Regions from separate parts of the Massilia sp. TWP1-3-3 genome, predicted to be linked through region 2. Evidence: predicted binding sites of a transcription regulator. Region 2 holds the regulator's gene; the other holds the start of a gene.
What was found. Region 2 encodes sigma-54, which starts transcription at its own class of promoters, with help from an activator protein. Its sites were predicted from a motif close to TGGCANGNAANCTGCTTT; they were not measured.
Positions count from the first base shown of each region.

Region 1: ACP7D4_RS11185 (urease accessory protein UreD) is a predicted target of sigma-54. The motif match lies at 1,796-1,813, and genes of this name have one in related genera.

Region 1 is NZ_JAFCWX010000009.1:112,567-117,323, forward strand. It holds gene ACP7D4_RS11175 (carotenoid oxygenase family protein) at 1-903, opposite strand, end outside; gene ACP7D4_RS11180 (DUF2141 domain-containing protein) at 917-1,333, opposite strand; gene ACP7D4_RS11185 (urease accessory protein UreD) at 1,823-2,671, shown strand; gene ureA (urease subunit gamma) at 2,683-2,985, shown strand; gene ACP7D4_RS11195 (urease subunit beta) at 2,995-3,318, shown strand; gene ureC (urease subunit alpha) at 3,320-4,757, shown strand, end outside.
Region 2 is NZ_JAFCWX010000001.1:198,197-202,953, forward strand. It holds gene ACP7D4_RS00915 (enoyl-CoA hydratase/isomerase family protein) at 1-809, opposite strand, end outside; gene hpf (ribosome hibernation-promoting factor, HPF/YfiA family) at 903-1,256, opposite strand; gene ACP7D4_RS00925 (RNA polymerase factor sigma-54) at 1,327-2,811, opposite strand; gene lptB (LPS export ABC transporter ATP-binding protein) at 2,825-3,583, opposite strand; gene lptA (lipopolysaccharide transport periplasmic protein LptA) at 3,580-4,185, opposite strand; gene lptC (LPS export ABC transporter periplasmic protein LptC) at 4,182-4,757, opposite strand, start outside.

The DNA.
Region 1 (4,757 bases), on a different contig from region 2:
CTGGCGTACCTTCAGCGTCGCCTTGGAGACGACGATGGCACGCAGCGGGCGCGCGCTGGCGCCGCTGCCGGCCCAGTGATGCTGCTCGGCGAAGCTCTTGTCCTCGGCCGCCACCATGTCGTACGGCGGCACCAGGAAAATCAGGTGCCTGGCGCTGACCACGAAGTCGTGCACCATGGCCAGTTGCGGCACGTCGATCACGGCGTGCGACAGCATCTGGCCGTTGGCGCCGATACGGTAGATCACCAGCTTGTCGGCGCCGGACAGGGCGCCGAAGTTCCACATGCCGCCGTCCGGATCGAGCTTGGGGTGGGCCGAAAACGGCATCGACTTCAGTTCGTCGGTCCAGGTTTTGAGGCCCACCGTGGCCAGCGTGAGCGGATCGACCTCGGTGGCCGAGCCGCCTTCCCACAACGCGTACACGCGGCCCTGGAACGGCAGCAGGTTGGTATTGGCCGCATTCAAGGTGTCGTTGTCCTTGATGCCGCGGCGCGCAATGTGGGTGCCGAACGTGGGGTACAGGAATTGGCCCGCCGCCGACTCCTCGGTGAATTTTTGCGTGGCGACGAAGCGGCCGCGGTGGCTCACCTTGCCGTCGGCAATCTGCCAGCGCTGGGCGAAGCCGTCGCCGTCGAACAGGTGGTGATAGCGTTCGCCGCCCAGTTCGAGGCGCCCGGGCCCGTTGCGGTAAAAAATGCCGTTCAGGTCGGCGGGAAGGCGGCCCGTGACTTTGGCCTCGCCGGCTTTTTCGCCGACAGTGTCGGCATACACGACCAGGCTCGGGTCGCGCTGCAGCGCCGCCTGGAAGCGCTTGAAGGTGGCGGCGTCGGCCAGCGCGGCGCCGGAGGTGAGGGCGAGAGCGCCGAAAGCGGCGCCGGAGGAGAGAAATTTGCGGCGGTCCATGCTGTTTTCCCCCTTATTTCAGTGACACGCGCAGGCTGGCGCCGGCGGCGGGCAGTACGAATCGGGCGCTGGCATAGCTCGGTGGCCCCATTTTTCCCAACGCGTTATTGCTGAAGCCGTAGTCTTCGGTGGGGATGCCGAGCAGGTTCCGGTCCATCTTGCCATTCGCGTTGGCGTCGTGGTAGACGGCGAAGGCATAGTCGCCCTCCGGCAGATCCCCGATGACGACGGTAGTGCCGTTCAGCGTGGCGGGCGCGCCGCCGGACTTGGCCGCAGCCTTGAGGAAGGTGCCTTCCGAATTGAAAACGGCGACCAGCACGCTGCCGGTAGCGGCCTTGACGTCGTCGACCTGAATGGTGAGATCGGCGGCGCCGGCGAGGCCGGTGGCCAGGCTTGTGACGAGGAAGGCGGTCTTGATCAGGGTGTGCATGGTTGTCTCCGGTGGTGTGGTTGCGATGCATGCCACTGTAGGGAAAAGCCGGCGCCGCAAGTTGGTGATGCGACCAATGGCAGCAAAACGGCGCCAGTTGCAGCCACGCGCCGCCAGTTGCGGCGATCAGCCGGGGGCTGCCTGCACCGGCACAGGATAGCGGGCAAATTGCGCTCGTCATGCACAGCGCATTGACCCGGAAAAACGGCAGGACTACGATCATCTTACGCTCAGCCGCAGGGCGAAAAGACCAGCTTGCACTTGCGACGGGCATGGTGTGCCAGGCGGTGCACCGGCACGGTGCGATCCGGTGTTGGATGTTGCTGTAGTTGCTGTAGTGGCTGTAGTTGCTGTAGTTGCTGTCTGGTGCGCCAGGGTGGGGGCCCTGGTGCGTCCTGAAAGGGTCAGGGGTGTCCGTTGGGTTCGGATGCCCCTTTTTTTGCGTCCTTGCAGATATTGGGCTGGCATGCATCCTGCTAAGTAGAAAATATGCCCGACTCCACCCACCCATCCTCCGTCGACGCCAGCGCCTGGCAAGCCAGCCTGCGGCTGCGCTTCGCCGACGATGCCGGTACCACGCGTTTGGTCGAACGCGCGCACAGCGGACCGCTGCGAGTCCAGAAGCCGCTTTATCCCGAAGGCGCGCACATCTGCCACGCGATCGTGATCCATCCGCCGGGTGGCGTGGTCGGCGGCGACCGCCTCGCGATCGACGTCGGCGCCGGCCCCGCCACGCATGCCTTCCTGACGTCGCCGGGCGCCGCCAAGTGGTACCGCGCCAACGACAAGCTGTCGATGCAGGACGTGCACATCAGCGCCGGCGCCGGGGCGTGCGTCGAGTGGATGCCGCAGGAAGCCATCTTTTTCAATGACGCCAACGTGCGCATGACGCACCAGGTCGAACTGGCGGCCGACGCGCGCTACATCGGGGCCGAGATCCTGTGCTTTGGCCGCAGCGCCTCGGGCGAACGTTTTGACAGCGGCGCCGTCGCCCAGCGCACCGGCATCCGGCGCGCGGGCAAGCTGCTGTGGTGGGAGCAGGGTATGCTGACAGGGGGCAGTGCGGCCATGCACAGCGTGTTCGGCCTGCATGGCGCGACCGTCTGCGCCACGCTGATCGGGGTCGGCGTTGGGCCGGGTGTGCCGGCGCCGCTGCTGGCGGCCATGCGCGCGCTCGATCCGGCGCTTGCCGTCACGCAGATCAAACCGGTGTTCGTCGCGCGCCTGCTGTGCGCCGACAGCGAACGGGCGCGCCGCGTCGTTACCGGCGTATGGCAATTGCTGCGCCCTTACTTGCTCGGCTGCGCCGCGCCGGTGCCGCGCATCTGGAATACCTGATTGGAGGCCGCATGGACCTGACACCCCGCGAAAAAGACAAGCTGCTCATTTTTACCGCCGGCCTGCTGGCCGAAAGGCGCCTGGCGCGCGGACTGCGCCTGAACTATCCGGAGGCGGTGGCGCTGATCAGCGCGGCCATCATGGAGGGCGCGCGCGAGGGCAAGAGCGTGGCGCAGCTGATGTCCGAAGGCGCCCGCATCCTGAGCCGCGCCGACGTCATGGAAGGCATCGCCGAGATGATCCCCGACATCCAGGTCGAGGCCACTTTCCCGGACGGCAGCAAGCTTGTGACCGTCCACAATCCGATTCCGTAGAAGGTTGCCATGATCCCTGGTGAATATTTGCTCGAGGACGACGATATCACCTTCAACCTCGATCGCGCATGCGTGACGCTGGTCGTTGCCAACAGCGGCGACCGCCCGATCCAGGTCGGCTCGCACTTTCATTTTTTCGAAGTCAATACGGCTCTCAAGTTCGGGCGCAGCGCGGCCATTGGCATGCGCCTCAATATCGCGGCCGGCACGGCTGTGCGCTTCGAGCCGGGCCAGCAACGCACCGTCGAACTGGTGGCGCTGGCCGGAGAGCGCCGTGTGTTCGGCTTTAACGGCCTGGTGATGGGCGAGCTGCCGCCTGCGGGAGCGAACTGACATGCCGTCCATTACCCGCCGCGCCTACGCCGAAATGTACGGCCCCACCACCGGGGACCGCATCCGCCTGGCCGACACCGAGCTGTTCATCGAAATCGAGAAGGACTTCGCCTTGTATGGCGAAGAGGTCAAGTTCGGCGGCGGCAAGGTGATCCGCGACGGCATGGGCCAGTCGCAGCGCGTGCACGCGCTGGTAATGGACACCGTCATCACCAACGCCGTCATCGTCGACCATTGGGGTATCGTCAAGGCCGACATTGGCATCAAGAACGGCCTGATCGCCGCCATCGGCAAGGCCGGCAATCCGGACATCCAGCCAGGCGTGACGATGGCCATCGGCGGGGCGACCGAGATCATCGCCGGCGAAGGCAAGATCGTCACCGCCGGCGGGGTCGATACGCACATCCACTTCATCTGCCCCCAGCAAATCGAGGAGGCCTTGATGAGCGGCGTGACCACGATGATAGGCGGCGGCACCGGCCCCGCCACCGGTACAGCTGCCACCACCTGCACGCCGGGGCCGTGGCATCTGCATTCAATGCTGGCCGCTGCCGATGCGTTTCCGATGAATCTGGGCTTCATGGGCAAGGGCAATGTGAGCCTGCCGGCGCCGCTGGAAGAACAGGTGCTGGCCGGTGCGGTGGGCCTCAAATTGCACGAGGACTGGGGCAGTACCCCGGCCGCCATTGACAATTGCCTGGCCGTGGCCGACCGCATGGACGTGCAGGTGGCGCTGCATTCCGATACCCTGAACGAGGGCGGTTTTCTGGAAACCACGCTGGCCGCCTTCAAGGACCGCACCATTCACACCTTCCATACCGAAGGTGCCGGCGGCGGACACGCGCCGGACATCATCGCCGCGGTAGGCCAGGCCAACGTGCTGCCATCGTCGACCAATCCCACCCGCCCGTTCACCGTCAATACGCTCGACGAGCACCTCGACATGCTGATGGTGTGCCACCACCTCGACCCGGCTATCGCCGAGGATGTTGCCTTTGCCGAGTCGCGCATCCGGCGCGAGACTATCGCGGCCGAGGACATCCTGCACGACATCGGCGCCATCTCGATGATGTCGTCCGATTCGCAGGCCATGGGCCGCGTGGGCGAAGTCATCATGCGCACCTGGCAGACGGCGCACAAGATGAAAGTGCAGCGCGGGCCGCTGGCGCCGGACAGCTCTCGCAACGACAATTTCCGGGTCAAGCGCTACATCGCCAAGTACACCATCAACCCGGCCATCACGCACGGCGTGGCACACGTGGTCGGCTCGCTCGAAGTGGGCAAGATCGCCGACATCGTGCTGTGGAAGCCTGCCTTTTTCGGCGTCAAGCCGTCGATCATCCTGAAAGGGGGCATGATCGCCGCGGCGCAGATGGGCGACCCGAACGCGTCGATCCCGACCCCGCAGCCGGTGCACTACCGGATGATGTTCGGCGCCT
Region 2 (4,757 bases):
GCCATGGCCGCATGGGCTCTTTGCGCAAAGACGTCGCTGTCCCCCGCCAGCGATTGCATGATGGCCGCCACGCTTGGCGCACTGAAATGGTGGTCGATCCGGCTGCGCTGCGCTTCCAGTTCACTGGCGCCGGCGAACCCCGCATACGGCGCGGCAAAATCTGCGATCATGGCGCGCAGCTCGGCCCCGGGCGTGCTGTCGATGCGTGCGGCCAGCGCGGCCATCTGCTCTTGCGGCACGAACACGTCGGCCAACCCCGCGTACAGGGCGTCGGCCGCGCCGACCGTCAGTCCGGTCAGGCCCAGGTAGTTGCCCAGCTGGCCAGGCGCGCGCGACAAAAAGTAGCTGCCGCCCACGTCCGGAAACAAGCCGATGTTTACTTCCGGCATCGCCATCTTGGTCTTCTCGGTGACGATGCGGATACGGCAGTCGGGCCCGCCCTGCGCAATGCCCATCCCGCCGCCCATGACCACGCCGTCCATCAGCGCCACGTAGGGCTTGGGATAGAAATGGATCAGGTGATTGAGCGCGTATTCTTCGGTAAAAAAGTCTTCCAGCAAGGCACTGCCGCCCATCGGGCTCTTGCCGCCCACCTCATGGAAAAAACGGATGTCGCCGCCGGCGCACAGCGCCTTGGGGCTGCTGCTGCCAAGCACGACCGCATCGACGGCGTCATCCGCGCGCCAGGCCTGCAGCACCGCCGTCAAGTCGCGCACCATCTGCAGCGACAGCGAATTAAGCGCTTTGGGACGGTCGAGGGTGATGATGCCGGTACGGTTGGCAACGCGGGTCTGGACGTATTCGCTCATGGAAGGCTGACAATAAATGGATAGACCCATATTTTAGCCTCCGCAGATGCAAAAAGGGCGCCGCAGGCGCCCTCGTGTCAAGAATCCCGGGCCTTAGATGGCTTCAGGGAGTTCTTCTTCAGGCAGGTGCTTGATGGCCTGGTGATTATGGTCCTGGACCTTGTCCTTGTACTTCATGACTTGACGGTCGAGCTTGTCGATCAGGGTGTCGATAGCGGCGTACAGGTCATGCGACAGGCTTTCTACATACACGGTCTTGCCCGACAGGCGAAGGTTGATTTCAGCCTTTTGTCGTTTTTCTTTTTCAGTCAGGTTATCCACGGTGAGGATCACGGCAATATCAATCACGTGATCGAAATGGCGCTTGACGCGCTCGAGCTTGGTTTGTACGTATTCACGGATGGCTGGGGTCACTTCGAGATGATGTCCGCTAATTGTGAGATTCATACACACTCCTAATAATGGTGTCACTTTCCGTTCGTGCGCGGCGCGCAGAGGAACGGCATAAAAATGCCGATTACAGACACTTCCTGAGGCTGACGGGCGGGATTTTGAGCGCTTCGCGGTACTTGGCAACGGTGCGGCGAGCGATGACCATACCCTGTTCCCCCAGCATGTCCGCAATCTTACTATCGGATAATGGATTTTTAGGGTCTTCTGCTCCTGTCAATTGCACGATGAGTGCACGAATCGCCGTGGAAGATGCTTCTCCCCCCGCTTCGGTGGCGACATGGCTACCGAAAAAGTATTTCAACTCAAACATGCCATGCGGGGTCAGCATGAATTTCTGAGTTGTTACACGAGAAATAGTACTCTCGTGTAGACCAAGTGTATCAGCTATTTCGCGCAGCACAAGGGGACGCATGGCTACCGCGCCATGGCTGAAGAAATTGCGCTGGCGCTCAACAATAGCCTCGGAGACACGCAAGATGGTGTCGAAGCGCTGGCGCATGTTTTTGATCAGCCACTTCGCTTCCTGCAACTGGGCGCCCATCTGGCCTTCGCCCTTGCCCTGCTTGAGCAGGCTCGCGTACATATTGTTCACGCGCAGGCGCGGCATCACGTCGTTGTTGAGCGAGACCGACCAGCCGCCCTTGGCCTTGCGCACAATCACGTCCGGGACCACGAAGTCCGACACATCGGAGGCGAACACGGCGCCCGGGTGCGGATTGCAGCGGCGGATGATGGTCTGCGCCTCGCGCAAGTCTTCGTCGTCGCAGTCGAGCGCTTTTTTCAGCTTGTTGAATTCACGCTGGGCGAACCAGGTCAGGTGCTTTTCGACGATGGCCAGCGCCATGCGGCGCGTCACCAGCGGCACGCCGCGCATGGCGCGAATCTGCAGCGCCAGGCACTCGGACGCATTGCGCGCGCCCACGCCGACCGGATCAAAACTTTGCAGCAGCGACAGCGCGGTCTTGAATTCATCGAAATCGATCTCGAGTTCTTCGGGCATGCGCGCATGGATTTCTTCCAGCGTCTCGGTCAGGTAGCCGTTGTCGTCGAGCGCGTCGACGATCAGTTCGACCAGCGCGCGGTCGCGCACTTCGAGCACCAGCACGCGCATCTGTTCCATCAGATGCTCGCGCAGGGTGGTCGCGCTGCCCTCGAGCTGCGGGCGCGAATCTTCGTCGTCGCTGCTCTTGGCGCGGCCCAGGTCACCCCACTCGCCGTCGTTGTCGTTGTTGTTGTCGTTGTTGCTGGCAGCTTCCCCCTCGGGTGCATCGGCGCTTTGGCCTTCGGCCGGCGCCGGTGCATCCTGCGCGCCCGGTTCGGGCGGCGCCTCGGCCGGCGTGGCGCTGCTGCCGATGGCGCCGTCGGCCAGCAGGCGCACCGAATGGTCGAGCGGATCGTCAAGCCGTTCGAGCAGCGGATTGTCGGTCAGGAGCTGTTCGAGTTCCTGGTGCAGTTCGAGCGTGGACAACTGCAGCAGGCGGATCGACTGCTGCAGCTGCGGCGTGAGCGCAAGGTGCTGCGAGGTGCGTAGTTGCAGGGATTGTTTCATCGGTTTGACCTGCTTACATCCGGAAGTGCTCACCCAGATAAACGCGGCGTACCGATTCGTCTGCGATGATGTCGTCCGGACGGCCAGAGGCCAGCACCGCACCCTGGTTGATGATGTAGGCACGGTCGCAAATGCCGAGCGTTTCGCGCACATTGTGGTCGGTGATCAAAACGCCGATGTCGCGCTCCTTCAGGAACCGCACGATGCGCTGGATCTCGATCACGGCGATCGGATCGACCCCGGCGAACGGTTCGTCGAGCAGCACAAAGCGCGGATTGGTGGCCAGCGCACGCGCGATTTCCACGCGCCGCCGCTCGCCGCCCGACAGCGACATGGCCGGGTTCTCGCGCAGCTTTTCGATCTGCAGGTCATGCAGCAGCGTGTCGAGCCGCTCCTTGAGTTCTGGTTTGCTCAGGCGCTTGCCGTTGACCTTTTGCAGTTCCAGCACGGCGAGGATGTTTTCTTCGACCGTCAGGCGCCGAAACACCGACGCTTCCTGCGGCAGGTACGACAGGCCGAGCGCGGCGCGCCGGTGAATCGGCAGGCTGGAGATATCCACGCCGCTGATGTCGATCGAGCCGGCATCCGACGGCACCAGGCCCACGATCATGTAGAACGAGGTGGTCTTGCCGGCGCCGTTGGGCCCCAGCAGGCCGACTACCTCGCCGCATTCAACCTGCAGCGATACGTCGCGCACGACCAGTTTTTTGCCGTAGCTTTTCTGCAGGCCGCGCACGATCAGCGTGCTGCCACAAGCTTTCGGTTCGATCATGGCATGCCCGTCGGAGCTGGCGTGCCAGTCGGCCCCGTTGGCGCAGTTGGCGCGGTTGGCGCCGGCGCGGCGCGCGGCTTGCGCGGCGCGATGATCAGCTGGCCGCGGCCCTCGCCCGGCTTGCTCGCGCCGCTGGCGTCGTTACGGGCGGTGAATACCTCGCGCATGCTGTCGTACGAAATGAATTCGCTCTTGATTTCGTCGGTCATGGTGCTGCCCTCGATCTGGCGGATATGCGCGCTGCCGAACAGCTTGACGACGCCGCTGCGCTCGTCGTATTCGATGCGCTGCGCATTGCCTTCGACCCACAGCTCGGGGCCGCCGTCGCGCTTTTGGCGAAACGTCGCCATCTTGCCGGGCACGCCCGTGAGCGTCACCTGCATGTCTTCTTCGGGACTGGTCTTGATCACCGCTTTTTCAGCGCGCAGCACCAGCGTGCCCTTAGTGACGACGATGTTGCCGGTAACGATGGTGACCTGGGCGACTTCGTCCACCAGCAGCGTGCCGTAGTCGATTACCGCGCGCTTGCCGGCGTCGGCTTTCTCGGCCGAGGCGCCCAGCGCCACTAGGCCAAACACTGCAATTGCTATTATTTTTTTCATTTTCTACTGCCCTTGGGTGGAACGATGATCTGGCCACCGCCGGCAAACTGCACCTGGCGCGTGGCGTTGTTGGCCTTCATGCCGACGCCGGTAATGGTGTTGGCGCCCAGCGCCATGTCGACCCGCACGCGGGACTCCATGCGGTCTTCTTCCGGAAACACGGTCAGCGCTTCGGTGGTCATGTGCATCAGGCGCGCCATAGGCGAAGCGGGGCGAAAGACGTCGACCTTGCCCAACAGGTCGACCTGGTCGTCCGCATGCCGCAGGCGCGCTGTGTTGGCCTTGACGGTCATTGGACTCTGGCCGGGCGCCAGACTTTGCAGCATGGGCTGCTCGACGTCCGAGACGTCGCCCAGCGGACGGTGGGTCAGCTTGGCGCCGTAGAACAGGTAGCGCGGCTTGCCTTCGGGCGTCATGCGCACGAAACTGAATTTTTCAACGATGTAGTCAGGCTCGTTGCCGGCTGCGGCCGGATCGACCTGGCCGTCGCCGCGCTGCATCACCTGCACCAGCCAGAAGCTGCCCAAGGCGGAGAAGATGAGCGCCGTGATGGTCAGCAGCAGCGGCCAGCG